DNA from 2 places in the Enterococcus sp. AMC1157 genome. Region 2 is predicted to be linked to the other one. Evidence: a T-box and tRNA genes for the amino acid it is inferred to sense, from the RefSeq annotation. Region 2 holds a T-box; the other holds one or more tRNA genes.
What was found. A T-box is a leader RNA that pairs with one kind of tRNA and senses whether it is charged. The one in region 2 lies ahead of tyrS (tyrosine--tRNA ligase), so its partner is inferred to be a tRNA-Tyr.
Positions count from the first base shown of each region.

Region 1: it encodes a tRNA-Tyr, which carries the amino acid that the T-box ahead of tyrS (tyrosine--tRNA ligase) is inferred to sense. The anticodon was not compared.

Region 1 is NZ_CM177099.1:2,860,659-2,876,733, reverse strand. Features, by position in the region: gene AC4BBX_RS14045 (ATP-dependent helicase ComFA) at 1-622, opposite strand, end outside; gene AC4BBX_RS14040 (PTS sugar transporter subunit IIB) at 748-1,068, opposite strand; gene AC4BBX_RS14035 (DUF7662 domain-containing protein) at 1,148-1,444, opposite strand; gene AC4BBX_RS14030 (YigZ family protein) at 1,576-2,205, shown strand; gene AC4BBX_RS14025 (GntR family transcriptional regulator) at 2,319-3,026, opposite strand; gene AC4BBX_RS14020 (DUF1697 domain-containing protein) at 3,281-3,505, shown strand; gene AC4BBX_RS14015 (hypothetical protein) at 3,959-4,123, opposite strand; tRNA gene AC4BBX_RS14010 (tRNA-Gln) at 4,222-4,293, opposite strand; tRNA gene AC4BBX_RS14005 (tRNA-Tyr) at 4,298-4,381, opposite strand; gene AC4BBX_RS14000 (DUF2969 domain-containing protein) at 4,474-4,707, opposite strand; gene AC4BBX_RS13995 (CBS and ACT domain-containing protein) at 5,051-5,695, opposite strand; gene AC4BBX_RS13990 (ABC transporter ATP-binding protein) at 5,699-6,400, opposite strand; gene AC4BBX_RS13985 (ABC transporter ATP-binding protein) at 6,400-7,176, opposite strand; gene AC4BBX_RS13980 (branched-chain amino acid ABC transporter permease) at 7,157-8,134, opposite strand; gene AC4BBX_RS13975 (branched-chain amino acid ABC transporter permease) at 8,144-9,046, opposite strand; gene AC4BBX_RS13970 (ABC transporter substrate-binding protein) at 9,187-10,368, opposite strand; gene yidD (membrane protein insertion efficiency factor YidD) at 10,582-10,860, opposite strand; gene AC4BBX_RS13960 (3D domain-containing protein) at 11,571-12,194, opposite strand; gene AC4BBX_RS13955 (DNA-directed RNA polymerase subunit beta) at 12,743-12,919, opposite strand; gene murA (UDP-N-acetylglucosamine 1-carboxyvinyltransferase) at 12,936-14,234, opposite strand; gene AC4BBX_RS13945 (DUF1146 family protein) at 14,325-14,558, opposite strand; gene AC4BBX_RS13940 (F0F1 ATP synthase subunit epsilon) at 14,761-15,183, opposite strand; gene atpD (F0F1 ATP synthase subunit beta) at 15,197-16,075, opposite strand, start outside.
Region 2 is NZ_CM177099.1:559,639-575,713, forward strand. Features, by position in the region: gene AC4BBX_RS02785 (SepM family pheromone-processing serine protease) at 456-1,496, opposite strand; gene coaD (pantetheine-phosphate adenylyltransferase) at 1,489-1,977, opposite strand; gene rsmD (16S rRNA (guanine(966)-N(2))-methyltransferase RsmD) at 2,009-2,569, opposite strand; gene AC4BBX_RS02800 (YlbG family protein) at 2,646-2,987, opposite strand; gene AC4BBX_RS02805 (YlbF/YmcA family competence regulator) at 2,977-3,402, opposite strand; gene AC4BBX_RS02810 (CAP-associated domain-containing protein) at 3,399-4,529, opposite strand; gene AC4BBX_RS02815 (pyruvate carboxylase) at 4,551-7,979, opposite strand; gene AC4BBX_RS02820 (FtsW/RodA/SpoVE family cell cycle protein) at 8,231-9,388, opposite strand; gene AC4BBX_RS02825 (Fpa/YlaN family protein) at 9,392-9,691, opposite strand; gene typA (translational GTPase TypA) at 10,018-11,853, opposite strand; gene AC4BBX_RS02835 (inositol monophosphatase family protein) at 12,002-12,778, opposite strand; gene AC4BBX_RS02840 (UPF0223 family protein) at 12,782-13,063, opposite strand; gene tyrS (tyrosine--tRNA ligase) at 13,142-14,356, opposite strand; T-box leader at 14,410-14,645, opposite strand; partial or broken gene AC4BBX_RS02850 (family 1 glycosylhydrolase) at 14,692-14,997, opposite strand; gene AC4BBX_RS02855 (YxeA family protein) at 15,014-15,385, opposite strand; gene AC4BBX_RS02860 (DUF5052 family protein) at 15,511-16,075, opposite strand, start outside.

The DNA.
Region 1 (16,075 bases), 600 kb from region 2:
ATGCATCAATTTCATCAACAATTAATAAATCAAAAGCTTGATAAAAATGAAATAACTGATGTGTGGTACAAACGGTCAACTTACTGTATCGATAACGTTCTTCTGATGCTCCATAAAGAAGTAAGGCTTTTTCATTAGGGAAAACTTGAGAGATTCGAGGATAGATTTCTCGACAAACATCAATTCTAGGAGAAGTTACGCCAACTCTACCACCCTTTTTTAAAACTTCCGCAATTATTGGAAAAATCATTTCAGTCTTACCCGATCCTGTGACTGCCCAAATAAGTGAGTGCTTGTTCTTTTGGAAATTTTTGATTAAAACATCAGCAATTTTTTGTTGAAAATTGGTCAGAGTGCCACTCCATGTGAATTGAATATCTCGTGCTTCAGTCTGCTCTTCTTCTGATGCTAATAAATGTCGACTGGTTAAACGCCCAAAATCAATACAAAAAGGACAATAAATATCTCCATTAGGTAATTCTGCTATTTCCTTAACAAAGTGACTCCCACATCGTTGACAAAAGACTTTATCACCTAGTACTAGCGCCTCACGACAGGTTACCGTCGATGGCAATTTTTGATTTACTTCCACAACAACTTGTCTTCCTAAAAACTCCGACATATTTCATCACCTCAACTAAAGATACGCAAAAAAATGAACTTTTTTTTATATCTTTAGTAAAATATATAAACTCAGTTTTCAATAAAAAAAAACTGTAACATTTTATAGTTACAGTTCTTTACTTCTTATTCAACAATTAATTTTAATGCTTCTTCTAATACTTTAGCGCCATTCATCATTCCATAATCGGCCATGTTGATTACCTCTAATGGAATACCTTTTGGTGCTAAACGTTTTTCAAAGTCACCCTTCATAAAACGTACTTGAGGACCTAATAATAATACATTTACATCTTTATTTTCTAAATGGCTATCAGCTTCTGAAGCCGATACTGCAAAAATATCTGCTTCTATTCCTTGTTCATCTGCTGCTTTTTGCATTTTTGTTACTAATAAGCTGGTGCTCATACCTGCAGAACATACAAGCATAATTGTTTTTTTCGCCATACCAATTACTCCCCACTTTAAATTATTTAATATCTCTTATTATAAAATATAATCTATGATTGTCAATGAATCAAAAAGCCTAGTTTTTACTGGGCATTAACCAGTTAGCCTTTAATAAAGGTCGAAAAACGATGTACTCTTTTTCTAAGTTTACATGAATTACTTCATAATTAGCATTAATCCAAGCATAGGCTCCTTTTTCAGGGTGACGATAATCATTTGCCCACCAGTCAAGGCTTGTACGGGCTGTTTTAGGTAAGCCATTTGCCGGAAATAATAGTTCATCAATTTGAGTAAAAGTTAATGTTACTTGTGATCCACCATTGTTTTGTAAGTATTTGGTAATCACTGAGTATTTCTTTTTACGTTCCGCCATTTTTCCGCCCCCTTTTATTTATTATTACGCTTTCATTACAAAAAAGCAAGGGTTACCAATTTGAAAAAACAATGATTTTTCCCTATACTAATTAAGTATATATTTTATTTATCCAGATGAGGAGATTGCCCGTGATTGATACTTATTTAACAATTAAAGAAGATGGACAAGCTGAACTAGAGATCAAAAAATCTAGGTTTATTTGTAGCTTGAAGAGAATCGAATCCGAAGAAGAAGCTAAGGAATTTATTCAAAAGATAAAAAAGGAACACTGGAAAGCCAATCATAATTGTAGTGCCTTTGTTTTGGGAGAACAAAATGAGATCCAACGTTCTAGTGATGATGGAGAACCTAGTGGAACTGCTGGTGTCCCCATGTTAGAAGTGCTCAAAAAAAATGAATTAATGAATGTTGCGGCGGTAGTCACTCGTTACTTTGGCGGTACAAAATTAGGTGCTGGAGGTTTGATTCGTGCCTATTCAGGAGCAGTAGCAAATGCTCTACATGAAATTGGTATCGTTCAAGGTATTTTACAACAAGAGGTTTTTACTACAATAGACTATTCGTTATTGGGTAAATTACAACATTATTTAGAGCAAAAAAACTTACAAGTCAAAGATACTCAATTTTTGGAAAACGTTACTCTGTGTGTCATGGTTGAAGAGGTGCACGTTTTCCAAGATGAAGTGACGGATTTACTAAATGGACAAGTCACCTTTTTTAAAGGAACTAGTTCTTACATTGAAATTCCAAAAAAATAAATTCAGGATGTTATGACCATCAGTGATTGAACAGTAAAAAATCCGAAGAAAAGTAGATCATTTCTATTTTGATGAAATTTATTCTACTTTCTTCGGATCTTTTTGTCATTTTTTTATTTTTCCAAGAAAAATTCAAATCGATTCCCTACATATTGACTGCGAACATACTCAAAAGGATGACTATCCTCTAAAAAAGAAACTTGACGCATTCGTAAAATGGCATCTCCTTTTTTTATATCTAAGTAATCGGCAATTTTTTCAGAAGCTAACATAGCTGAAATCGTTTGGTTGGCTCCACCAATTTTTCGATGTCCTTTTTCTTCAAGCGTTCGGTATAAAGAAGAAGTAATCTCAGACTTACTAAATTGATAAATTAATTTTTCTGGAATACTCGCTACTTCAAAACAGATTGGAATCCCATCAGCTAGACGAATTCGTTCCATTCGTAAAATAGTATCGTCTTTTGTTAACTTAAGTTTATCCATCTCGCTAGAACTAGGGGAAGTAATCACATAAGATACAGCCCTGCTTGACGGCTCTCGTCCTTGTGAAAGCATGATTTCTGTAAAACTGGTCGTCCCAGTCATTTTTTCTTGAACCTTCCGACTGGCAACATAGGTTCCTGAACCTATCTTTCTCTCTAAAATTCCTTCATCCGCTAAGGTTTGGATTGCTTGCCGTAAAGTCATTCGACTAACCCCAAACTGCACAGACAATTCTCTCTCAGAAGGCAAACGATCACCTATTTCCCAAAAGTTAGATTCTATTTTTTCTTTGATTGCATCATGTATTTGTATATAGACGGGTAATGTATCTGGCATTGCTATACCTCCTAAATTTCATTTGGTAATTATTTTTGATACTCTGGTGTTTTTTCACTCTTTTTTTTTCTATACCATTATAACTGGTATATACCTTAAAACACAATACCTAAAGCACAAAAATACTAGTTATAAAGAAGAAAATTACGGTAATAATCCTAGATTAAAAGGATGACCCCGCCTTTGAAGATAAAAGGATATGATATACTCAAAATGAACTTAATTCATTTTGAGTAGGTAATGGAGGAAATTGTATGAAAAATCTAGTTCTTTTAAGAGGCGTAAATGTTGGCGGAAATAAAAAAGTACCTAAGGCTGATTTTAAACAAGTCTTAGAAAGTCTGAGCTGTACAGAGGTCATCATTTACATTAACTCTGGAAATGCAATCTTTGATTCCCCTAAAGATTTATCTCAGCAACAAATTCAAGAAGTTCTTGAACAATATTTTGGCTTCTCCATCCCCACCCTCTTGATTTAAGGATCAAAGATAGTTCAGATTGCTGAAGCGATACCGCAACAATGGGCTAATGACAAAGTCATGAAAAGTGATGTTGTGTTTCTTTTTGACGAAATTAACGATAACTCCATTCTAATTCAGTTGGGCTACAAATCAGTAGTTGAACATATGATTTACGTAGACGGAGCAGTCCTTAGTATGATTACACGTGACAATCAGTAAAAAAGTAGTTTGAAAAAACCGGTTGGGACAAAACTTTATTCTAAAGTTACTGTTCGTAATGTGAATACAGTTAGAAAATTAGCCGAACTAATCAAAGCAGAATAAATGCTTTCATTAGTTTCTTAGCAAAAAAGATAAAACAATACTCCTCCGAAAAATCACCTAAATATTTATCCATCGACTATCAGCCATTTTGGGGAAACAAAAAAAGTTTGCTAACCATTTGGTAGCAAACTTTTTTGAAAATAGACTTTAATGATTTTTTGAGTGCCATTTAATCGTGCGTTTGGTTTGACGTGGCTGTGTTACTTTTACGCCTTTTTTATCGATTTCTACAGATACGTCTTTCTTCGCTACATCGTATACATGCTCTGCGACCTCTGTTATTTTTTCTTTTAAATTGAATGGAAATTTCATTAAAAACCCTCCTTCTCTAAACTGCCTCTCTTTTAGAGTATCGCAAATGTTTAAATTCTTCAACAAAAAAGGACACGTTTTTCACGTGTCCAAGAAAACTGGGGTAGCTGGATTCGAACCAACGCATGAGGGAGTCAAAGTCCCTTGCCTTACCGCTTGGCTATACCCCATTAATGGTGGAGGAGAGTGGATTCGAACCACTGAACCCTAAGGAACGGATTTACAGTCCGTCGCGTTTAGCCACTTCGCTACTCCTCCAAAAGGTTGTTTAACAACCCGACTTAGTTATAATACAAGATTATTTAATTTAATGCAAGAGGTTTTTTGCTCTTTTTTATTTTTTCTAGAAACTATTCATGTAAGTTCCATTGACGAATAATTGTCTCTACTGCAATTTCCATTGTTTTACTTGAACCTAAGTCTTCATTGTCCATGAAGCTGTGGAAATCTTTTGGTGCATACTCCAAAACTTCTCCAATTTTTTTCTTACCAATATGCAATTCAGTAACTTCATAAGTTGTTCCATTGATTACTTTGCTCGTATCTTCCATGCGAATTTCAATATCTTTGTTCTTTTTCATGATTTTCACCTCAGATCTCTTTAAATCTTCTATCATTTTAAAATTTTTTGCATCTAAATACTTATTTTAGAAAGGTTTCAACAAAAAAAACCTCGATTTCTATTTTATCATATTTAGATAAAATTCCTAGTAATAACTTCTATTTTTCAGTCAATCCTCAAAAAGAAATAAATACTTACACTCAAAACCAAATGGAACTTCCAGAATAAAAACTGAAATAATCTGGGAGAAAAGTCAGACCGATTTCTCACAATGTCTGTTCTTTACGGGCAGATGGTTTGGAAGTTTGATTATTTCTTGCTTAACAAAAAAGGACATATTTCCAACATGTCCTCCTGTTTATATTCTATTGGCTAATACCTACTGTATTAATAATTGTATAACCAGCGTCCTCCAACACTTGTTTAATACTTGTTACATCTTGTGACTCTACCTGTATCTCGACAATTGTTTGATTATTCATTCGATTGACAACAATCGTTGCAATACTAAAATCTTTATCTGCTAATGATTGAGCAATATGGGCAAGGATTCCCTTATGATCTTCTAAAAGCTGAATGGTTACTCTTGTACCACCATCGTTATAACCTGTAATTTTCAAGAAAGCATCAAAGATATCATTGTTCGTAATGATCCCTTTCAACTCTTCCCCATCTATTACTGGTAAAACACCAATATTATTGCTACGCATAATCGAGATTGCATCTTCTAACAAAGCATCTGGAGCGATAGTTTCTACTTTTTTAATCATTACATCTCGAACAGTTGTCTTGTTCAACAAATAATTCACTTCATAAACACTTAAACTTGTCGCTTTTGATGGCATCGCTTCTTGAATAATTCCTTCAGTAATCAAGCCCACAAGTTTTCCTTGCTCCAAAACTGGTAGACGGTGGATGTCATGTTTTTTCATTAAATCAATTGCGTCAAAAATTGGTGTTTCTGGTGATACAGTTATTAATTCGGTTGACATAAAATCACTAACACTCATTTTTTACCCTCCTAAATACGCTTTTTTCACAGATTCACTAGATAATAGCTCTGTTCCCGTACCCTCAAGTACAATTTTTCCTGTTTCCAAAACATAACCACGATCGGCAATCGAAAGTGCCATATTGGCATTTTGTTCAATCAACAAAACGGTTGTCCCCTGTTGCTTAATTTCTTGAATTATCGAAAAAATCTCACGAATAAAAATTGGTGCCAATCCCATAGAAGGTTCATCCAGTAAAAGTAACTTAGGTTTAGACATTAAGGCTCGTCCCATAGCTAACATTTGCTGTTCCCCGCCTGATAGTGTAGCAGCATCTTGATTCTTTCGTTCCTTTAAAACTGGAAACTTTGCAAAAACTTGTTCATAGTCTTCTTTAACACCACTGTCTTTTCTTAAGAAGGCACCCATCTCTAGATTCTCTTGGACAGTCAGACCTGAAAAAACATGACGGCCTTCTGGCACTTGTGATAATCCTGAAGCTACAATCTTTTGAGGAGCTTCTTTTTCAATCGTTCTTCCTTCAAAAGTAATATTTCCTTCAGATGGACGAATAAGTCCAGAAATAGTACGTAAAATTGTCGTTTTACCAGCACCATTAGCACCAATTAGTGAGACAATTTCTCCTTGATTTACTTGAAAAGAAACATCACGCACGGCTTGAATCATACCATAACGAACGGATAAGTTTTCTACTGTTAACATTATATCTCCCCTCCTAGGTAAGCTTCAATCACTCGTGGATCATTCTTAATTTTTTCTGGATCGCCCTCAGCAATAACTTGACCATATTCTAAAACATAAATCCGTTCACAAACATCCATAACCAAACTCATATCATGTTCAATCAATACGACTGTCAAATCAAATTCTTGCTGAATTTTACGAATTAATTTGGTTAAATCGGCAGTTTCTTGCGGATTCATCCCAGCTGCTGGCTCGTCTAAAAATAAAATTTTAGGTTCTGTTGCTAAAGCTCGTACAATTTCCAAACGTCTTTGTTGTCCATAAGGTAAGTTTCTAGCTAAGGTGTCAACTTTATCTTCTAACTCAAAGATAGTCAATAACTCACGAACTTTTTGTCTCATCTCTTCTTCTGATTTATAAAACTTAGGTAAACGAAGAATACTTGTTAAAAAGCCCTGTTTGTTTTTAGAATTCATCGCAACTAAGACATTTTCCATCACTGTTAAATCTTTAAATAAACGAATATTTTGGAAAGTACGAGATACTCCTAAATCAGCAATTTTATATGGCTTCATTCCATTTAAACGTTGCTCAACACCTTCAACTTCAAACAAGACATCCCCACTACTTGGTTCATAAACACCTGTTAGTAAGTTAAATAGAGTTGTTTTTCCGGCACCATTCGGACCAATTAAACCAATCAATTCTTGTTTTTCTACTTCAATGTCTACATGAGAAACAGCTGCTAGGCCACCAAAATTTTTTGTCAAATTATTAACCGTTAGTAGAGGCATTTGAATCGTCCCCCTTTTTACTAAATTTGTCGAAAATACGTTTAACTGAAAATTCCCATGTTCCCAATAATCCACCTGGTTTGAAAATCATGATGGCAATAATCGCCAACGCATAAATAATCATTCGTAAGTTACCAAAGTCTTGAAGATACATATTTAAGATTCCCAAAACAATCGCTGAAACAACCGCCCCAGTGGTGCTTCCAATTCCTCCAAATACGACAATAATTAAGACATCAATTGATTTCATAAAACCATAATCTTGAGGGAATACTGATTGTTGATAGCTGGCAAATAAGCTCCCTGCCAAACTAGCCAAAACTGCTCCCATAACAAAAGCGACAACTTTGTATTTTGTTGTATTTACTCCCATTGACTCTGCAGCAATTTCATCTTCTCGAATAGACAATGTCGCACGACCCGCTCCACTATGAATAAAGTTAGAGACAATCATAATCGATAGAACCATCATAATAAAAATGACTTGCCAGTTACTAAACTGAGGTAAACCAAAAATACCGGCTGGTCCATTAGTTAAATCACGAAGATTAATTATTAAAATACGAATAATCTCAGAAATTCCCAAAGTAGCAATTGCTAGATAGTCACCTTTTAGACGCAAAGTAGGTATCCCAACAACTACTGCTACAATTCCTGCAATCAGCATTCCGATTAATAAACTTGTAAAAAATCCACCATAAGTTGGATTATCTCTGGTTATGATTGCAGTTGCATAGGCACCAATCGCCATAAAACCCGCATGTCCTAAAGAGAACTGTCCAGAAAAACCAATAATTAGATTCAAACCGACTGCTAAAATAATATTAATGCCAATGTTAGCAATAATCGCATCTGTAAATAGATTAATGACGCCCCCATTATATAAGGCGAATAAACCAAAATAGATGACAGCGGCTAAAGCCAACCAAATTAGATTGTATTTTAAATTCTTTTTCATCGCTGACACCTACACTTTCTCTTTTATATTTTTTCCTAAGATACCCGCTGGACGAATTAATAAAATAAAAATTAATACGGCATAAACTAAGGCATCTTTATAATCAGAAAATCCTAAAGCAATAGCCATCGTCTCAATTAAACCAATAACAAATCCACCCAAAGCTGCTCCGGGAATAATTCCAATTCCACCTAAAACAGCAGCAACAAAGGATTTCAAACCAGGCGCAACACCCATCATTGGGTTAATTGAATTGTAATACAAACCAATCAACATTCCTCCAGCTGCAGCCAAGGCTGAGCCTAAAGCAAAGGTAAACGAAATTGTCCGATTGACATTAATTCCCATTAATTTTGCCGCATCAGCATCCACACTTACCGCACGCATCGCTTTACCCATACGTGTTTTTTGAACAATTAATTGTAATAAAACCATTAAAGTAACTGAGATAAACAAAATCAGTAATTGAATATTACTTACCGTAATAAAACCAATACTGAAGGTTTGTCTAACAATCGCTTGAGGAAACGGTCTTGTATCTGGTGAAAAGAAATAAATCATCAAATTTTGTAACAAATATGAAACACCGATTGCCGTAATCAACGCGGCAATTCGTGTTGATTTGCGTAAAGGTCGATACGCTAAAAATTCGATTGTTACACCAAAGAAAGCACTAATTAGCATTGATAGAATTAAGGCAACAAAAAATCCCAAACTATTCGTTAAAATTCCCCACGTATTAAAGGAGTTAATAATAAAGTAACCAATAAAACTTCCAATCATATAGACTTCACCATGAGCAAAGTTAATCAATTTAATAATTCCATAAACCATCGTGTAACCTAAGGCCATTAGGGCATAAATACTCCCTAGAAACAAACCATTAACAAGTTGTTGGATCATAACTTCCATTTTTTTCACATCCAATAAGTTCATTTTTCTTACAATAGAAAGTACCTTGATAGTTTCTTCCTACTTTTTTCATCATAAAAGCTGGGACAAAACCGATTGTTTGATTTTGTCCCAGCTTTTATTTCTAATCGATCCACTGATTATGGATTTACTGCGTCAGCTGAGCTTTCTTTCCCATCTGTAAAACCGATAACTACTAGAGATTTTTCAGGGTTATGGTTTTCATCCATTGTGATATTTCCTGTTACCCCAACAAAATCAGTTAATTCTGATAAACCTTTAGTGATTGCAATTGAATCAGCAGAATCTTCTGCTTCAATTGCTGCTTTAATCATGTACATTGCATCATAAGCTAAAGCATTAAACGTTGAAGGTTCTTTGCTATATTCAGCTCTGAATGCTTCGATAAATGGTTCTACTGTATCATTTGCTGGTGCTAAAGCTGAGAAGTGACCAGTATAATATACATCAGATACGTTAGCTGCATCTGCCAATTGAATCATTTTTTCATCACCGAAACCATCTGCTCCGATAATTGGTTGATCAATACCCATTTCACGTGCTTGTTTAATAATCAAACCAGCTTCTTCGTAGTAACCAGGTACATATAACACATCAAAGTCAGTGCTTTTGATTTTTGTTAATACCGCTTGGAAATCTGTTTGGTCTTTTGTAAAGTTTTCTTCTACAGCAATATTGCCTGTATATTCACCTTTAAAGGCATTTGTTAATCCAATTGCATAATCACTTGAATTATCACCTAAAATAGCTACATTTTCAGCATTTAATGTTTCAGCTGCATATTTCGCTAAGATAACTCCTTGGAAGCTATCTTGGAAACAAGAACGGAAAACATATTCTTGTACAGCATCACCGTTAACAGTAATTGAATCATCTGTACCAGAAGGTGTAACCAATGGTACTTGAGCTCTTGTTACGTTAGGGATAGCTGCTTTTGTTGCACCAGATGTTGCAGGTCCAATAATTGCTACTACGCCATCATTTTCTGTTAAGTTGGCAGCTACTGTTGCTGCTTCATTTGGTTCTGATTTGTTGTCTTTAATAACAAGTTCGACTTCTTTTCCTAAGATGCCGCCTTCTTCATTAATTTGTTTAACTGCAAGTTCGACTCCGTCTCTTTCTTGAGTACCATATCCAGCAACTCCACCAGATAATTCTAGATTCAAACCAATTTTGATTGTGTCACCCTCTTGTGCGTTTCCGCCATCAGCTGAACCATTTGAAGAACCCCCACTTGGTCCTGCGCTACAAGCTCCCAATAAAAATAAGCTCGCAAATAAAAATGCAAATTTCTTTTTCATAAATAATTCCTCCCTCTTTCTACTCCCCTGAATATGTTAATCAATATACATAATTTTTCTGTAATTGTCAACGAATTTTCAGAATATTTTATATATTGATTTTTATCTAACATTTAAAGCGATTTCCTTTGCTGCTCCGCAATTTCTCTCTGCTTCATTTACTTGAAATAAAGTAAAAAAAATGAAAACTCAACGGAAATGAGTCTTCATCTTTTAAGAGTGTTTTTTATAGGTATAATTGGGACGTTCTTGATCGGTAGTATTCCGTTTTAAAGTAAACTTTTTGGGCACATAATCAACCCCACCTTTTACAAATGGATGACATCTGAGTATTCTTGCTAACCCCATCAAACTCCCCTTCGCTGCTCCATGAACTTGAATCGCTTCAATTGTATAAGAAGAACAAGTTGGATAGTAACGACAACTTGGAGGGAATAAGGGAGAAATAAACCGTTGATAGCCTCTAACTAATGAGATTAAAATTTTTTTCATCAATTTCCCTCTTTTCATTCAAACTATACCTTTTTTTAACACAAGAAACAAGTTTTGGTTATTCTAAAGAGCTAAAGAAAGTCAATAAACGTTACTATTCATCACAAATTTGACGCTTCACTACGAGAGAGGCTTGCTTAGGTCAGCCCGGAATCGCTCCAAGCCTGTAGTCTTGGAGCTTTCAAGCTTTACACGCCCAGTAAATCAATTTGCAACTGGGCGTAGTTCACATTGAATTCTAGACATGACGACAACGCGAGCCTCTCTCTGCGTTACGCTGGGAATTGATTGACTAGCGTAATTTATTCAATTTTTTAGGACACTACCCATGACCTTCTCCGCTGTGTTCTTCTATTTTTTTTTGACTATTATTTTTAGGTAATAATGCATCATTCATTAGTTCAAAACAGAGAGCTTCAGGAACTGGAAGTTCAACTGGGAAGAAATTCCTCATCGTAGTCTAAAGATGAGGATGAATTACGTAGAGTTGGAAGGAATGTTTTTCCACTTCCTACTGTGCGTTTGAACGCCGAAAGCTTTGAGACTCCCTAGAGGCACAGAGCGGTCTACTACAATGAGGACTTTTCTGGACAGATGAACTGGAAGTTTCCAGATCTATTCAATCTTCGCTATAAATAGTAGATTTTGAAACCAACAAAAAACTTGATGAAGCATTTTTTTGCTTCACCAAGTTTTAATCTACTATTATATTAGTCTAAGATAGTAACGACTACTTGTCGTCTTCCCCATTGAATACATTGTTCATAGGTTGGGAAATGAACATCGACAATATTTCCTTTAATTGCGCCACCTGTATCTACTGCATAAGCTTCACCGTAGCCTTCTACGTGTAAACGAGTTCCCAATGGAATAACATTTGGATCTACTGCAACCGCAATTGGATTTTCTAAAAGGTTTTGACCTGTTGCTGTCACGGTTCCTCCACCTAATAAATCTGCAGGATCTGAACTATAAGCGGTAGATTCCATTACCATAGTTCGACCGTTTCTAATCGCTTCTTCTTGTGCTTCACGTTCGGCTTGTTCTCTTGCTTCTTGTTCCGCTTTTTCCTTCGCTTCTCGTTCAGCTTTTTCTTTTGCCTCACGTTCGGCTTTTTCTTTTTCTTCAATTACATTTTTTGCTTCTTTAACAGCTTCGCTTTCTACAGCTAAACTGATTAATGAACTTGACATATTTTGAACAGATTCCTCTGCAATCACTTCATGACTCATCAATTGATCTTCTACTTGTTCTTCTGCCGCATAAACTGGAAACAATGAACCAAAAGACATTGCTAACGTTAAAAATGCTACATGTAAAATTCGTACTTTCATCTTAACTAGATTCCTCCTAAATTGATACGAAATGTATCTTATCATAGGAATTATCTAGCTAGGTTACGAATGTATTAATGCTCTTTAACGCCACAATAGAAAACGCTTTATTATTTGTTATATTTGACATACTTTCATTATTTATTCATTTATTTTTATTGTTTCTCAATAAAAAAGCTTGTTAAGTCAGCGTTTATAGAATTCATATTAAAATTCACTCAGTTAATGGGTTTTTATTTTGTTGTAACATAAATCAAGTAAATTCTTTATAAAAATACCAATTTTTTCGATTTTTGTTAGATAAAACCTGTTTATTACAGAAAAATGACAAAAAAGACAAGCGAAATAATGCTATTTATAGAGAAAAAAGAAAATTTCCATTTAATTTATCAAAAAAAAAGAGCAGGGTTAGATAATTAAACGATTCATTAAACACTGAAAATCTAATTACAATACGTATTTTTTGAATACAGGAAATAATTTCACTACCAATTTCTTTAAGTAATGATATTAAAAAAGCGACCATACATTGTATAGTCGCTTCATCTCTATCTAAAAAAATCAAAAATATGAGCCCAAAGCTCGCTATTAAATACATCCATTGGAGACCCATCACCAATAACACCATAACCAACCATTAATCCAACTAAAAATAATATAATGGCTAGAATAATTACTAAAAAAATCTTAGATACTGTTGTTAAAATATAGCGACTGGTTTGCATCAAAATTTCTCCTTTTCTAGGAATGTACTAGTTGAGTTGTCGCTACTTCATCAGTGCCACTTACTCGTTCAACATTAGCTCCTAAAGCTTGTAGTTTTTCATGGAATTTATAATAACCACGATCCAAATATTTTAAATTTCGGACGCGTGTACGACCTGTTGCAGTTAAGCCAGCTAAAATTAATGCTGCTGCTGCACGTAAGTCAGTTGCATAGACTAATGCACCTTGTAATTTATGTCCGCCCTCAATAATAGCTAAATTTCCATCAATTTTGACATGGGCGTTCATTCGACGCATTTCTTCTAAATGTTGGAAACGATTTTCAAAGACTGTCTCTGTGACAATACTATTTCCTTTAGCAACTGCTTGAATAGCTGTCATTTGTGCTTGCATGTCTGTTGGGAAGCCTGGATGAGGCATTGTTTTGATATCAGTAGGTTTCAAAGCCTCAGGACCAATAATTCGAATACCGTTTTCTTCTTCAATAATTTGAGTGCCCATTTCTTTTAATTTAGATAAAAGTGGACGATTATGTTCCGAAATAGCATCTTGTATTAAAACATTGCCTTGAGTCATAGCAGCAGCAACCATAAAAGTTCCGGCTTCAATTCGATCTTGAACAATCGAATGATTCACTGCATGTAAAGAATCGACTCCTTCAATACGCATGGTTTCAGTACCTGCTCCATAAATTTTAGCACCCATTTTATTTAAAATATTAGCTAAATCAACAATTTCTGGTTCACGAGCTACATTATCAATCGTTGTTGTACCTTTGGCTTTAACAGCTGCCATCATGATATTTTGAGTAGCTCCGACACTTGGAAAGTCTAAATAAATATGACTACCTTTTAATTGGTCGGCAATTGCTTCGATATAGCCATCTTTTTGAATAATAGTTGCTCCTAAAGCTTGGAATCCTTTTAAGTGTAAGTCAATTGGTCTTTTCCCGATAGCACACCCTCCTGGCATTGCTACCTTAGCATGACCATTACGTGCCAATAATGGACCCATAACTACGATTGACGCACGCATCTTACTAACATATTCATAAGGTGCTTCAATTTCTAATTGTCTTGAAGCATCAATTGTAACCTGATTGTTTTCTTTATCAAAATCAACGTCAACATTTAGATGACGAATGACTTGGTTCATTGTAAATACATCCGATAAAATCGGGACATTGCGTAGAGTTGTAACTCCATCTTCTGCTAGTAAACTAGCTGCTAAAATTGGTAAAACCGCATTTTTTGCCCCTTCAATTATGACATTTCCTTTTAACTGATTACCACCTTGAACGATAATCTCTTCCATCTTGTTCCCTCCAAATAGAACGCTATGTGACAATTTAAATCAAATCCTTATAATTATAGCATATTCATTTTATTTTATATAGTAGGCTTATTAGAAACCTACTTGAAACAGATTCCTTCCAAGTACAATTAATTCTAAAAAGAACGTACTTGCTGTATAACCAATAGCAATGGCTACCAGCATTAGAATCAAGCGAATTTGAGTCGTATGAAGGGATTTAAACAATTGGTCTATTCTTAGTGCACCTAAGCCGGTAAAGGCTATATAAATAAACACAAAGTGACTAACGATTCGAATCACTGCGTCAAAACCATAAACTTGCATTAAAAAATCTCCTTCTTAAACAAAAAATTCAATAAACAAATGATACCACAATTTAGGAAAATAAAAAAATAATCTCATTTCAAAACAATTTTTTAAGTGTTTTTTTAAAGTCTTTTTAATAAGATTTTTAGAATTGACTTTTTTTGGTAATAGAAAAAGGAGTAATGACATATTATTGTCATTACTCCTTTAAACTTTTTTATTAAAAATGTTTCGAGACATTGATTCGATTAAGCGCACGATGCAAAGCAACGGTAGCTCGACGTAATTCATCAATGTCATCTCGTTCTTTTGCTTCTTCAATCAAGCGTTCTGCTCTTAATTTAGCTCTTTCTGCACGAGGAAGGTCAATTTCACGTTCTCGCTCTGCACTATCGGCAATAACGGTCACAACGTTATCACGAACTTCCATTACTCCACCGTTAATGGCAATCCAATCCACGTGAGTATCTGAATCCACTCGTTTAACTTTTAATTCATCAATATCCAAAGGCACAATGATCGGCGCATGGTTAGGCAAAACGCCTAGTTCCCCACCAGAGGTTTTCACCACGATAATTGTTGCATGGTGATTATAAATAATTCCACTTGGTGTGACAATATTGATTGTTAAATATTGTTCCATGAGGCACCTCTTTCTAGTAACCTAGTTTTTTCGCTTTTTCTTCCACTTCTTCAATCTTACCAACACTTCTAAATGCTTCCTCAGGTAAATGGTCGTATTGTCCATCTAGAATAGCTTGGAAGCCTTTAATGGTTTCAGCTACAGGCACATAAGAACCTGGTTGACCAGTGAACTGTTCCGCCACATGGAAGTTTTGTGATAAGAAAAATTGAATACGACGAGCACGGGAAACGAGTATCTTTTCATCATCAGATAATTCGTCCATTCCCAAAATAGCGATAATATCTTGTAATTCACGATATCGTTGCAGTGTTCGTTGTACTTCAGTAGCCACTTGATAATGCTCTTCGCCAACAATTTCAGGTGCCAATGCACTTGAAGAAGAAGCTAGCGGATCTACTGCTGGATAAATTCCTTGTTCGGTTAATTTACGTTCCAAGTTAGTTGTCGCATCCAAATGGGCAAACGCAGTCGCTGGGGCTGGGTCAGTATAGTCATCTGCTGGAACATAAATAGCTTGAATCGATGTAATAGAACCTTTTTTCGTTGAAGTAATTCGTTCTTGTAATTGACCCATTTCAGTTGCCAAAGTTGGTTGATATCCCACGGCTGAAGGCATACGACCTAGTAAGGCGGAAACTTCTGAACCCGCTTGAGTAAAACGGAAAATATTGTCAATAAACAACAATACATCTTGTCCTTCAACATCACGAAAATATTCTGCAATTGTCAAACCGGTTAAGGCTACACGCATTCTGGCACCTGGTGGTTCATTCATTTGACCAAAGACCATGGCTGTTTTTTCAATAACACCTGAATCTTTCATCTCATGATACAAATCGTTACCTTCACGTGTCCGTTCACCAACACCTGTAAATACTGAAATTCCACC
Region 2 (16,075 bases):
TCATCTTCAACTGGCGATGAGTACTTTCCCTCCTAATTGGACTTCCAATTTTTGAAACTCATTCTCCAATAAAGAGTACTAAAGAAAAAAACAAGAAACTGTAAGAATAAACGAAGAAAACACCCTTGTTGTGTGTTAAAGAGCTGATTGAATTATTCTGCCTTTGTGTTGTAATACTTAGTCAGAATTTAAACGTCAGCAGCCAAAGAGACTTTGTTAAGAGGCTCGTGGTGGTCTCACACAACAAGGCTATTTTCAAAGTTTTGTTCTGAAAGTTTCTATTCACTGTTAATTTTGAACTTTAAGTGAAATACAAATATACAAAAGAATGCTCTTACCAGATGTGTATGCTGAAATAGGATTATCTCAAAAAGAAGAGTGGTTAAAGAAGTAAATTAACTGAATAAATAAAAAAAGTTAAACCACGTTTTTTTAAAACGAGTTTAACTTTTTTATTACGTATTTTTGAGATAGTCTAAGGCATCTTGGAATGTTTTTACTGGAACGATAACCATATCAGAATCAATCTTTTCCATAGCTTCCAAAGCTTCTTCATAATTGGTTTTATAATTAGGATAGTTACTTTTTTCTTCTTCGCTCAATTCATCATTCGGTGCAAAAAAGACTTCTACGCCTTGTTGACTAGCACTGGCAATTTTTTTGTCAATGCCACCAATTCGACCAATTTCACCTGATGAGTTAATTGTACCTGTGCCTGCAATATTTTTCCCTTTTCGTAAATTATCGCCAGTTAATTGTTCGTAGATTTCTAAAGTAAACATCAAACCAGCGGAAGGACCACCAATGTTTTCTACATGAAATTCAATCGTATCTTCAGATTCAATTTCCGTATGGTCTGTTAAGGTAATGCCGATACCCGCTTTTTGATTACTTGGTAATTCAATCAATTTCGCCTTAACTTCCTGTTCCTCGTTATCTCGCACAAAAGTAACTGCAACTTCATCACCAATTGTTTTTCCCTGAACATAAGACATGAATTCTTCATTGTTTTCAAAACTGTGTCCATCTACTTTTGTCACCGTATCTCCCACTGAAATTTGTCCAAAAAAATTAGATTCGGGTAACACGTCCATTACGTAAACGCCTTTATATTCAAAAGTATATGGTCGATTGGCATATTTTAAAGCTTGTTCAATGGCATTATTTTGAGAGGAGTCCATATAAAATCGTTGCATTTGACTGTATTCCTCGTCGGTGGTTCCGCCAAATAACTCATCTTCAGAAATAATATCTTGAAACGAATTAAATTTAGCTCCTATAGCTGTTACAACGGAGGCCTGACGAATGCCTACAGAAGTGAGGGAAAAAGACCCTGGATTCTCATCAGTTTGCCCGTTGACTGTAATCAATTCTTTTAAATCAATGGTAGATCCTGGTTGTTCAATATAATAAGGAATGGGTAAAACGATACTCGCTACCATTAAAGAAACAAAGATAAATACTAGAAAAAACTTTATGGAAGACTTCCTATTCATTTTCATCACGCTTTCTTATGGCTTCATAAACATTTGTTGGTAGATATTTTTTAACATCTCCTCCAAATAAAAGCACTTCTTTAATCAAACTTGAACTAATATGGCTATATTCTGATTTCGAACTTAGTAGAACCGTCTCTATATCCGGTGCCAAATGTCGATTCATTTCCATAATCTCTCGCTCATATTCATAATCTTTAATATTGCGTACGCCTCTTAAAAGAAACTTAGCACCCAATCTTTCGGCTACTTTGACCGTTAGCTCCGTTTCCTGAGAAATGACTTTAACGTTCGGTAGATGTGCTAACGCATCTTCCACTAATTGTACTTTTTCTTCCGTTGAAAAATAAGATTTTTTTGAAGTATTTATAAAAATACCGACAAAAACTTCATCAAAGAGAGCTGCCCCTCTTTCAATTGTATCTAAATGTCCCATCGTTAAAGGGTCAAAACTTCCTGGAAATAAGGCAATTCTACTCATCGTTAATCCTCCTCATCTAGATTAAAATTATTTACTCTTTCTCTTCATTCTGATAGAGAGTAACTGCAGTTGAACCATATGTTTGATAGCGGAACTGAATAAGACTGCCCACTGATTCAGGTAATAAAACATCCTTATCTGTTTCACAAACAACTAAGGCATCTTCTTTTAATAATCCTAATTCTAGCATTTTTTCCATTTGCTTCACAATTTGTTGTTTTGCATACGGTGGGTCCAAAAGAATCAAATCGAATACTTTTTGATCCTCTGCCAATTTTTGAATGGCTTGATTGGCATCCATCTTTAAAGTCAGAAATTTTTCCGGCTCTTTCGTCACTTGAATATTTTCTTGAATGACTTTAATTGCTGGATAACTACGATCTACACAGATTGCTTTGTCCATCCCTCTTGAAACAGCTTCGATGGCTAATCCACCACTACCAGAGAAAAGATCCAAAACTTTTCCTCCATCAAAATAAGGTCCAATCATATTGAATATAGATTCTTTTACTTTATCTGTTGTCGGTCGAGTATTGGCACCCTCTAAACTTTTTAGTCGTCTACCTCGATATTCTCCTGATACAACGCGCATCTTGACTTCTCTCCTTTTTCAATATTTCAAGAAAAAAAGGTTGGTCTCCTAGAGAACTCCAACCTTTTTTCATCATCTATACATTTTCAGCTAAACGTATGGTTGTATTTAGCTCTTCAAACTCATCGTCATCAGCTACTTGAAACGCTGCTTTTGTTCCAATTTTTTCAGCGAAGTTCATTTCAATATCTGGACGATGAGAAATATCTACTTGACGAACAAAATGCAGACGATTTATTTTCTCAACGCTTTCCTCTACTTTTTCTTCGTTCACATATAGCAATACATATTTCATACGGCGTGAAACGTAGTGGATAAATCCAAAACGTCGTAAATTTTTCAATTGGCGTAGGCTATAAACCCAGACAATAATTCCTCGACGTTTTTGAATCTCTAATTCTTCTGAATTATCCGACATGACATTTCCCTCCACAACTTGATTTCGTTTCAAAGAACGGATTTCCTGTATCGACTTTAATCTCATCTGAGATACAATGGGCAATTTTAATACCCATTTCGTCCAATATCCCCTGTAATTCCGTTTCGGAAAAACGAAACTCTGAGACAAGGGGATGCACATCTAATACTCGTTTAGCCTTTCTTAGTGCTCGCTGTTTTTCTCGATAGTCCGGTGCATATTTCCCATATTCAGCAATTCTTTCAAAAGAGGCTTTTTTATCTAAGAAATCTTTACGTACTTCTTGAACAGCAGGATTTTCATAGAGTGATTTTTTGTTCATCAAATAATTTTGATAAGTTTCACTGGAAAGTAAGCGCGTCAAAACATTTTGCATCTGGTCTTCGATTTCAAAAAATTGATCATTATAAATCAAGGTTCGTCACTATCCTCTGTTTGATTTTCTAACTTCTCTAATAAGACTACCATATTCTCTTTTGAAAAGGCAACACCTAATGACTCTACTTCTTGATGCATAAAACGAGTATGTAGATAAGGTGTACTATACCAAGTGAGTATGGTAAATGTTGGATCATAAATAGGCAATTCTAAATAGGCAAGCTCAGCAGAAGTTTGCAACTCATCTAATAGAATTTCTAATTCTACAGAACTTGCTGAAAAAGTTTCAATTAGTTCTCCTCGCTGAATTCTCTGCAATTTTTGAGCTCTTTCAGTCGTTAACAAATTTTCAGCTTCCATAAAGAAGCGACCAAGAAGTTGCTCTGAATTGATTTGAGTCGTTATATCTAATGTAAATTCAGATAATTCATCTCTTTCTCGTAAATATTGAAACATATGCTTACTTAAATTTTGCTTGTTTTGGTTGATAACTTCCCAATCAGCAGTTTCTTCTATAGTGAATTTAGGAATTACCCCTTCTGTTATCTGATAAGGTGCAAGTTTTAATAACATTTCCTTACTCAAATACATCACATTAGAAAGTGTACTTTCATTTTTCTTTTGACTAAAAAAGAGAATTGCAAAACTACCATTGTCAAAGGCAATTAATGGTCGATAGTTCATATCTTCTTCCATTAATTCAAATCCGACCGAGCGCCCTTCATAATGAATATTAAAATTTGGATAAACCATTGTCAGTTTTGTCAAATCATTCATCGTCATTCCTTGAAAAAAAGGTGCTAATCTTTCATCTTGGTTTCCAAGAAATTTGATACTTGTTATCACTTTATTTTCAGTCGTTAGTTCTAAGTGCATTTCATGATCTAGCTCATAATGATGAAATTCAAAAGAAAATCCAGAAGAAAAACTCTCTTCTGGATTTCCATAGCTCTCATTAAAATCTGAGATGTTTTGGCCAATCCACTCAGCAAATCCTTCAGTAGCAATTGGTTCATAATTCCATGAAGTAGGTGGTGGATTTCTTCTGATTTCAGTCGTACTTCCTTGATCAACTGAATTCTGAGGAAACCAAACAGGATGCCCGTAGAGTAGAATCAGAAATCCTATAAAAATCACACTAAACAAGATTCCTCGATGTTTCATCGTCTTTCAGCCTTTCATTTATTACTTTTTCTTCACTTCAATTAATAAATCACCTGATGAAATAGCTTCACCTTCTGCTACGTGTAAAGCTTCAACTACTCCGTCAAAACGAGCTTCAACCGAAGTTTCCATTTTCATTGCCTCGGTAACCATCAACGTTTCACCGCGTTTTACACTATCGCCTTTATTCACTAAGACTTTTAAGACCGAACCAGACATGGTTGCACCAATTTGTTCTTTATTAGTTGGTTCAGCTTTTTGTTTAGTCGCCACTGTTGTTTTAATAGAAGTATCTTTTACAGAGATTTCTCGACGTTGACCATTCAAATTAAAGAATAACGTACGGTTTCCTTCTAAATCAGGTTTACCAATATCATCTAACCGAATAATCAAGACTTTTCCTTTTTCGATTTCAACATTAATTTGTTCACCGGTACGCATACCATTAAAGAATGTTGGCGTATCTAGAACTTTGATATCTGCATATTGTTCGTAAGTTTTTCTATAAGTTAAGAAAATTTCTGGATACATCAGATAACTTAACACTTCATCTTGTTTTGGTTCATAACCAATCAATTCTGCTAATTCAGCTTTAACTTTTGAAAAATCGACTGGTTTAGCTAAAGAGCCAGGACGATCAGTATACGCTGGACGATCTTTAATAATAATTTTTTGCAATTTCTCAGGGAAACCACCCACTGGCTGTCCTAATTCACCTTGGAAGAAAGTGATCACTGACTCAGGGAAACTAACAGAATCCCCTTTTTCATAGATATCTTCTTCGGTCAAATCATTTTGAACCATAAATAATGCCATGTCACCGACTACTTTAGAAGATGGGGTTACTTTAACGATATCCCCAAACATCATATTAACCGTACGATACATCCGTTTGATTTCTTCCCAACGGTCACCTAAACCAACTGCTTTGGCTTGTTGTTGAAGATTTGAATATTGTCCCCCTGGCATTTCATGCATGTAAACTTCAGTTTGTGGAACATTTAAGCCATTTTCAAATGGCTTATAGTACATGCGAACATCTTCCCAGTATTGGTTTAACTGTTGAACATTTTCAATATTAATATCTGGTACACGATTACCATTTACCAATGCATAATACAAACTACTCATACTTGGTTGACTTGTACTGCTACTCATCGCGCTCATTGTCACATCCACGATATCTACGCCAGCAGTAACAGCAGCAGAGTAAGTAATGATTCCATTTCCGCTCGTATCATGTGTGTGTAAATGAATTGGAATATCTACCGTATTTTTTAACTCACTAATCAAACGATAAGAAGCTTGAGGCATTAATAAACCAGCCATATCTTTAATTGCAATAATATGAGCGCCTTGAGCTTCTAGCTCTTTTGCCATATCTTTGTAATACTGCATGTTATATTTCGCTCTTGAAGCATCATGAATATCACCAGTATAACAAATAGCTGCTTCTACAATCTTACCTGCATCACGCACCGCTTGAATACTTTTTTCCATTTGTGGAATCCAATTTAAACTATCAAAAATACGGAATACATCTACCCCTTGTTGGGCAGCTTCGTTAATAAATTCAACCAATACGTTGTCTGGATAATTGGAATAACCTACCGCATTAGAACCGCGGAATAGCATTTGTAATAAAGTATTCGGCATTTCTTTACGTATTTTTCTTAATCTTTCCCATGGATCTTCCGTTAAGAAACGATAGGCCACATCAAAGGTCGCACCGCCCCACATTTCGCTTGAAAACAATTGAGGAACAGCTGCTTCTGTCAGTCCTGCAATTTTTGTTAAATCATGTGTACGAACACGGGTTGCTAATAAACTTTGGTGAGCATCTCGGAATGTTGTATCTGTCAAAAGAACATTCTTTTGTCCTTTAATCCATTCAATTACGCCCTCTGCCCCTTTATCATCTAACACATTTTTAGCACTTACAAAGTGATCCAATGTTTCCAAACGTTTAGGCATTCTTGGTTCTGCAAAATATTTTTTCTTTTCTTTTTCAATCCCAGGAAATCCATTGACAGTGATTTCACCAATATATTTCATAGTTTTATTTCCACGGTCTCTAATTTTTGGAAATTCAAATAATGCTGGAGTTGTATCGATAAAAGTTGTTTTAGCATCACCTGAACGAAACTCTGGATTTTGGATAACATTGCGCATGAATAGAATATTCGTTTCTACTCCACGAATACGGAACTCTTTTAACGCTCTTTCCATTTTGTCGATAGCTGTTTTAAAAGTTGAAGCGTGACTACATACTTTAACTAATAAAGAGTCAAAGTGAGGCGTTACTTCATAACCAGCATAAGCATTTCCGACATCTAAACGCACACCAAAACCACCTGGTGAACGATACGTATCAATTTTTCCAGTATCAGGCATAAACCCATTTAAAGGATCTTCTGTTGTAATACGACATTGAATAGCCGCACCTTCAAATGTAATTTTGTCTTGTGTTGGAATACCAATTTCTTGATGTAAATTTTTTCCTTGAGCAATTAAAATTTGAGTTGTTACAATATCAACATCAGTAATCAATTCAGTAATTGTATGCTCTACTTGGACACGAGGATTCACTTCAATAAAGTAAAAATTATCTCCCTCTACTAAAAATTCAACTGTTCCAGCATTAACATAATTCACATGTTTCATTAGTTGAACGGCTGCATTACAAATTGCTTCTCGTTGCTCATCATCCATAGAAACACAAGGTGCTACTTCAACAACTTTTTGATGACGTCTTTGGACAGAACAATCACGTTCAAATAAATGCACAACATTTCCGTGAGTATCACCCAAAATTTGTACTTCAATATGTTTAGGATTACCAATATATTTTTCTACATATACTTCATCGCTACCAAATGCGGCTTTAGCTTCACTTTTCGCTCGTTCATAACCATCGCGAGCTTCTTTTTCATCATGGGCTACACGCATCCCACGACCACCACCACCAAGGGCAGCTTTAATCATCACAGGATAACCATGCTCATCAGCAAATGCTAAAATACCATCGATAGAATCAACAGGACCATCTGATCCAGGAATAGATTGAATACCAGCATCAATCGCTGCTTCTTTTGCCTTAATTTTGTCTCCAAAAATATCAAGATGATGGGTTGATGGGCCAATGAAAATAATTCCCTCTTCTTTACATCGTTTAGCGAATCCTAGATTTTCTGAAAGAAATCCATAACCAGGATGAATCGCTTCAGCTCCAGATTCTTTAGCAATTCGAATAATATCTTCTATATCTAAATAAGCATCAATTGGGCGTTTACCTGCTCCAACTAAATAGGCTTCATCAGCTTTGAATCGATGCACAGAATACTCATCTTCCGCTGCATAAATAGCCACCGTTTTAATTTTTAATTCCACACATGCTCTAAATACTCGAATAGCGATTTCTCCACGATTCGCAACAAGAATTTTTTTCATCTAACCACTCCTTATTTCTACTAAAGTAATAAAATTTTAGAAAACAAAATTTTAATTCTATTGAAATGCCGTATACAATCTCACTAGCTTAGAGTTTCTGGTGCTAGTTCGTTTTAGTAGATTTAAATTTCTGAAAAGCAAAATTTAAATCCGATTCTCTCTTCGCATACCAACTCACTAACTTAGAGGTCCTAGTAAGTGAGACTGGCATCCTTAATTTTATTGAAGTACCGTGTAATTTCATAAGAAAATTAGCTTAATTGGTATGCCCTTTTCTTTTCATCTGCACTAATATTTAGCACAAAACCAATACTAATTGAAAACATCAGCAAACTGGAACCACCCTGGCTGATAAATGGAAAGGTTATTCCCGTCAATGGAATCACTCCTGTAATTCCACCTAAATTAATAAATACCGAAATTAAAAATAAAGAACCAATTCCGATACACATCATTGAATTAAATGGATCCGAAGAGCGAATTCCAATTAATAAAATCCTGGCAATCATATAAAATAGCAAACCTAATATCAATATCGCTACAATTAGACCTAACTCTTCTATAACAATCGCAAAAGCAAAGTCGGTTTCTGCAAATTTAAGAAATCCTTTTTTCTGGATGCTATTTCCTAATCCGCGACCGAAAAACCCACCATTGAACATTGCATAATATCCTTGTACAAGTTGATGCCCCGCTCCGTATTCATCCAAAAACGGATTTCTAAACATGGCAAAACGAGACACCACATGGGATGGTAGGAATAATTTACCAACAGAATTAACTAAAGGAATGGTTACAACACTGGCAACTAACGCTGTTACCCCTGCAACCAAGGTTAGCAAGTAATTTACACCACTCGCCATCAAAACAACCATCACTAACAATACAATGATTGCTGCATTCCCATAATCCGGATAACTGACTACAATTGCCACCTCTACAGCTAGAACAACTAACAATCCTCGGACACTCGTCCAAAAATTTTCTTGAATTAAGCTCTGTCTATTCGCTAAAGTGGCTGATAAAAACCAAATTGTTACTATTTTAAAAAACTCAACTGGCTGTATCGTCCCAATACTAGGAATTTCAATCCAACCGTAGGCATCGTTGACTTTAGGAAAGGCAAAAACTGAGAGTAACATAAAAAAGATTACAACCATCGCAAACTGGGTAAGTTTTTTACTTCTCAATAAATCAGTTTTCATCTTATAAATAATAGTCATGACAATTACACTTAAAATCCAAAAGAGCAATTGCTTAATAGCTTGATTGGCAAAATTTAATCCAGCTGATAGCATGACATACGATGTGGTGCTATATACCATCATTAAACCCACAACACTCAAAATTAGAAAAGGAATCAAAATTCCAAAGTCTAACAACTGTCGTTTTTTTACTTTATTAGGCAAGATCTAAACCTCCTTGCCAATTTCATTAGCTTTCGTTTCCTCATAAACCTCATTATAGAGTTGATTTAAATCTCTTTCTAAATCACTTAGTAGTTGTTGGCCTACCTCGTTGGGAACAATTCCTAAACGAATCGCAAATGCCACTTGGCGAGATAATCCATACATTTGAGTATCTACAACTTCCTCAAACGCCTTACATTGAGAAATACATAAACTGTTTTTCTGATTTCTAATTAGCATTCGAATGCGATCGGCTTCTTCAACCAGCATCTCTGTCGCTAATTTTGGAGTAATGGATTTCATTCTGCTCCCTCCTATTCTTTCGTTTCATTATTATAGCATAAATTAATGAACAAATGCTTCTTACAATTAATGAAGTTTGAATAAAAATTTACATCTTTCGTGAAACACAAGCGATTTATGAAACATATGAACAATTGTTTAATTCTCTATTTTTTCAAGAAAGTTTATTTTATCAAGCTTTCTTCTTATACTTTTTAAAGTTTCCCACAGATTTTAAAAAATAAATTTTTTTTCTTGACAAATAGTATTATGGACGTTGATAGACTTATACAATTTTTATTCAAAAATAAGATAGATCTCGAGAGATCTATCTTACCTACTATTTCTTATTCAGCTTTTTTTCTTTTTTTAGCTGATTTTTCACGTTCGTTTTTATTTAAAATTTGTTTACGTAAACGAATGCTTTCCGGCGTTACTTCACAATATTCATCGTCATTCAAGAATTCTAGAGATTCTTCTAATGAAAGAATACGTGGTTTTTTGATAACTGAAGTTTGGTCTTTCGTAGCTGAACGAACGTTAGTCATTTGTTTTGCTTTAGTAATATTAACAGTTAAGTCATTATCACGAGCATTTTCACCAATAATCATACCTTCATAAACTTCAGTAGTTGGTTCTACAAAGACTGTTCCACGTTCTTCAATACTCATGATTGAGTAAGTTGTCGCTTTACCAGTATCAATAGAAACTAAAGCTCCATGATGACGTCCACCAATTTGGGCTGGAATCATAGGTAGGTATTGATCGAATGTATGGTTCATAATTCCATATCCACGAGTCATTGATAAGAATTCGTTAGTATAACCGATTAATCCACGAGCTGGCGCTAAGAAAATAATTCTTACTTGTCCATTTCCTGTATTAATCATGTCTTGCATTTCAGCTTTACGAATTCCTAATGATTCGATAACAGAACCCATATATTCTTCAGGTGTATCGATTTGAACACGCTCGAAAGGCTCACATTTTACACCATCAATTTCACGTTCAATTACTTCTGGACGTGACACTTGTAATTCATAGCCTTCACGACGCATATTTTCGATTAAGATTGACAAATGCAATTCTCCACGACCTGAAACTGTCCACGAATCCGGACCAATTGGTTCAACTCTTAATGATACGTCAGTTTGTAATTCCTCCATCAATCGTTCTTCGATTTTACGTGCAGTCACAAATTTACCTTCACGACCAGCAAAAGGAGAGTTATTCACTAAAAATGTCATTTGCAAGGTTGGTTCGTCAATATGCAAGATTGGCAAAGCATCTTGATGATCAGCTGGAGTTACAGTTTCACCAACAAAGATATCTTCCATTCCTGATACGGCAATTAAATCACCCGCAATAGCTTCTTGAATTTCTACTTTTTGTAAACCAAAGAATCCATACAATTTTGTTACGCGGAATTGTTTGACTGTTCCGTCTAATTTCATTAACGCAACACTGTCTCCAACTTTGATTTTACCACGGAATACACGACCAATTCCGATACGACCAACATAGTCGTTATAATCTAAAAGTGATACTTGGAATTGTAATGGTTCGTCACTATTATCGATTGGTGCTGGAATATGTTCAATAATAGTATCAAATACTGGTCCCATTGTGTGTTCTTGTTCAGCTGGATCATTAGACAAGCTTGAAGTTCCATTTAATGCTGAAGCATAAATAACTGGGAAATCTAATTGATCATCATCTGCGCCTAATTCGATAAACAATTCTAATACTTCATCTACTACATGTTCAGGACGAGCAGAAGGTTTATCAATTTTATTAATAACTACGATTGGTGTAACATGTTGTTCTAAAGCTTTTTTCAATACAAAACGAGTTTGTGGCATTGTTCCTTCATATGAATCGACAACTAAAACTACACCGTCAACCATTTTCATGATACGTTCCACTTCTCCACCGAAATCCGCGTGTCCAGGGGTATCCATGATGTTGATACGAGTTCCTTGATAATCTACTGCTGTATTTTTAGCTAAGATTGTAATTCCACGTTCTTTTTCAATTGCATTTGAGTCCATTGCACGTTCTTGTAATTGGGTACGAGCATCTAATGTATCTGATTGTTTTAGTAGTTCATCTACTAATGTTGTTTTACCATGGTCAACGTGGGCAATAATAGCTACGTTGCGAATATCATCTCTATGTTTCAATTTAATTGCTCCTTTTAATTTGGCTTTACACTTGACGAGTAATTATAACAAATAATCTTTCTGAAAACTAGTGAAAAGTTTTCAATTGTGAATGTTTTTAATAAAAAACCTACAAAATGTGCTTCACAGCACTTTTGTAGGTCATAAATTATATATTTGATTGATTAGCTAGCTCTGTTAATTCTTCAAAAGCACTTGGTGTAGCAGCAATAAAATATTCTCTTCCATAAATTTTCAGAGGGTCACCATGGATATTACCCATCTTCATGCCTAAAGCTTCAATGAGTACACCACCTGGTGCATAATCCCATGGGGCCAAATTGGAAACATAACCAACTCTTCTGCCTAGGGCCATTCCAATCAATTCGATACCTGCGCAACCAGACATTCGAACACCCATTGAACGTTCACCCATTATTTGTGCATTCGCCACATTGTGTAAGTACATAGCAGAATTCATCCCTAATAAACCTTCATTTAATGAAATATCTTTAGGAGGGTTAACTGCTTGGTCATTTAAGAAAACACCAACTTCTTTGCCACCCCATAAAAAATCATTTTTGATCACATCATAAACAAAACCTAAAACACCTTTGCCATCTTGATAGACAGCCAACATAATACAAAAATTTTCGTGTTCTAAGACAAAGTTCATTGTTCCATCGATAGGATCAATAATGAACACTCGACCGCTTAAATCTGATACTTGATCCTTGCCGTTTTCTTCCCCTAAAATTTTCGCCTCTGGATCAAAAGCTAAGATTTTTTTACTTAAATATTCTTGGGTTTGTTTATCCAAGTTTGTTACCAAATCTTTTCGACTAGTCTTTGTGTCTACTTTTAAATCATCTTCATCTAGGGCTGCTTTAATTATTTCTCCCGCATCTGTCATCCAAGTTTTAATTTTATTAATGATTACTTCCATAGTTTATCTTTGCTCCTTCATGCGCAATTTTCCAGTGGATGTTTCTTTGGCTTTTTGTAAAGCTCGGTACAATGAGTAGCCGGATAATTCTTCAAATTCTCTTCCCAATTTGCGTTCTTCTCCAATACTACGAACCACTGTTTTAAACTCTTGATGAGCTTTCATAAATACATCAATAGAAACTCCTTTTTCATAAGTCTGTTCTAAGACGTCCCACATTCGCATGACAATGACCATTTCGTTTGTATTCCAGTCTAAATTCAATGGGTACTGATATTCTTTCATCTTGTCCTTAACTCCTTATATATTCACTCTAAAAATAGTGTATCATAAGTTTGTAAAGAAACGAAATAACTAAAATAGTTAATCTTCGACTAAAAACCTCACATATTTCCTTTTACCAATTTGCAAAATGTCATTATTTTTTATTACTTTTTCTAAAAAATCTATTGGCATCATTTTCATTTGATTTAGTTTTATTCCGTCTTGATTGAGAATCCTTTTAAACTCACTTTTACTTTTAATTATTTTTCCCGCTATCAATTTATTTAATGCTTCCTCCCAAATCATTCCATTAGCTATAATTAGCACAGGGATTTCTGTTGGTAATTTTCCTTTTTGAAATACTTGTTGAAATTCCAGTTTAGCCAAATCTGTTTGTTCTCTCCCATGGTATAAACTTGTTATTTCTTCAGCTAACTCTAATTTTATATCTCTAGGATTTTCACCCGCATCCAATCTATGTTGAAGCAAAGTAATTTCCTTAGGTGTTACATCTGTTGTCAATTCAAAGTATTTAATAATAAGTGAATCCGGAATTTCCATAACTTTTTTAAACATAATCATTGCCGATTCAGCTACTCCAATATAATTTCCTAAGCTTTTACTCATTTTTTCTACTCCATCCAAACCTTCTAGTAACGGCATAAATAAAGCCACTTGCTTTTCTTTTTTCCAATATTTTTGTAGATGTCTTCCCATCAAAATATTAAATGTTTGATCGGTTCCACCAATTTCAACATCTGCTTCAATTGCTAGAGAATCGTATCCTTGCATTAAGGGATAGAAAAATTCATGTATACCAATCGGCGTATGATTTAAGTAACGTTTCTTAAAATCTTCTCTTTCCAACATTCTCGCCACTGAAATAGTACTAGCTAATTCAAGTGCAGCTTGAAAATCTAACTGATTAAGCCATTCACTATTAAAACGAATAGCGGTCTTTTTGGGATCTAAAATTTTAACTATTTGTGACACATAGGTTCTAGCGTTTTCTTTAACTAAGTCTTCAGAAAGTTGAATTCTGCCTTTTGATTTTCCTGATGGATCGCCAATTCTACCGGTAAAATCACCAATAATAATGACTGCATGATGTCCTAAATCTTGCATTTGTTTGATTTTTCGTAATACAACGGCATGTCCTAAATGGATATCAGGTGCTGTCGGATCTAAACCCAATTTAATCGTCAACGGTTTATTTAACTCCATTGATTTTTTTAATTTTTCCCGTAATTCTTCTTTGGCAACAATTTCAGCAACTCCTTTTAAAATAATTTCCACTTGCTCCTCTACATTCATCAAAATTCCTCCTTTTTAAGTATAAAAAAAACGTCCTCTAGCAAAATAATTTGCTAAAGGACGTTGAATAAACGTGTTACCACCTTTGTTTGAGAAATAGTCACCTATTTCTCCTTTGCAAGTACAATCATACTTGTGCGAGATAACGTTCGCAAGTCCGATTCGGTCTACTAATTAATTCAACCAACAGCTCCAAGATGTATTCCTAATAATTCCCTTTGCGCCTCTCATCTACCGGCAACTTTCTGTCAAGTTCCTTAGAAGTACTCCTTCTTGTCAACACTCTTTATATGAAATTGTATTTATTCTAGTGATTTTCTCTTCGTTTGTCAACCTTAATCAAACAAAGCAGCTCCATATGTCTCAATTACTTTTTGATACCAATGGAAAGAATCTTTTTTCAATCGATTATAAGTCCCATTACCTTCATCGTCTACATCAACATAAATAAACCCATATCTTTTAGACATCTGAGACGTTCCTGCACTCACAAAATCAATTGGTCCCCAACTGGTATAACCAAGCAATTCAACACCTTCGTCAATAGCAGCCTTCATTTCTTTAAAATGTTCAGTAAAATAATCAATTCTATATTGATCATGAATTTTTCCATCTATTACTTGATCAATAGCGCCCATCCCAATCAATTGAATATTACTAATCTATTTCAGCTAAGGCTTTGGCTGGCACGTCTTCTTTTGAGACTTCCTCATAGGTTTCGACATGTGCTCCTTTATTCGTCAATCTTAAGTAACGGTCAACTTTTAATTCCGATAATCCATTAAAAGCAATTTTTCTTGTTTCACCATTTACATCCGCTGCAATTTGTATATAAGTTGCTGTTCCATATCCTTTGACTTCATCAGGTTCCTTTGTTTTCACATAGACATGACCTTTTTTAACTTGAGGGTTTAATTGATCAAGAATTGCTGCAAATTCATTGGTTGAATTTTTCGTCACAACAGTTGATGCAAAAATTCCTCCCCCAAAAATAAGTCCTAATACAACTAAATTTCTGATTAATTTCATTTTAATTCCTCCTACTTACTTGATATATTTATCTTAAAGGAAGAAGTGACGATTTCATTCGGTCCTTAGTCTGAAAAAAAACTTACTCTTTTGTCACTAAAAAAGATGTTAAAAGTTATTTTGGATTATTCTAAAAGAGCCAAATCATACATCGTATAATCACAACGGTAAATAAATAGATATGATCCATCAATTAAAATACCTGTACTTTTTGGAACATCAGTTTTATATAAAGAAACATTATTTCCAGCATAGGTTGCTAACGGAGTGCCATCCTGACTACGAATTAAAATAACTTTCTTTTTACCAGAAAAAGAGTTACGGTAATCATTGACTAGAGAATTAATCACAGGTATTCCTCGATTCAAGTTTTCAATATCAACATTTTCTTTATATTCTTCAAACACGTTCTCTAATTCAGTCTCTGCAATAATCATTGATGATCCTACATGATGCATTTCATTGCTCCCAATCGTGATTTGAATGACAGAGGAATCTTGACTTTCTGCATCTGTATCGAAAGTTGTATCTCTTTCAATCAATATTGATTTCCCCACGACCTGATCAATTAGCTGACTTTGATCATCGTAGGTTTGAATAACCATTTCAAGACCTTTAAAATTCTCCTCAAAATCTTTAAACCACATTCGGATATCTTGACAGCCCGCTAAAAACAACATGGATAATCCC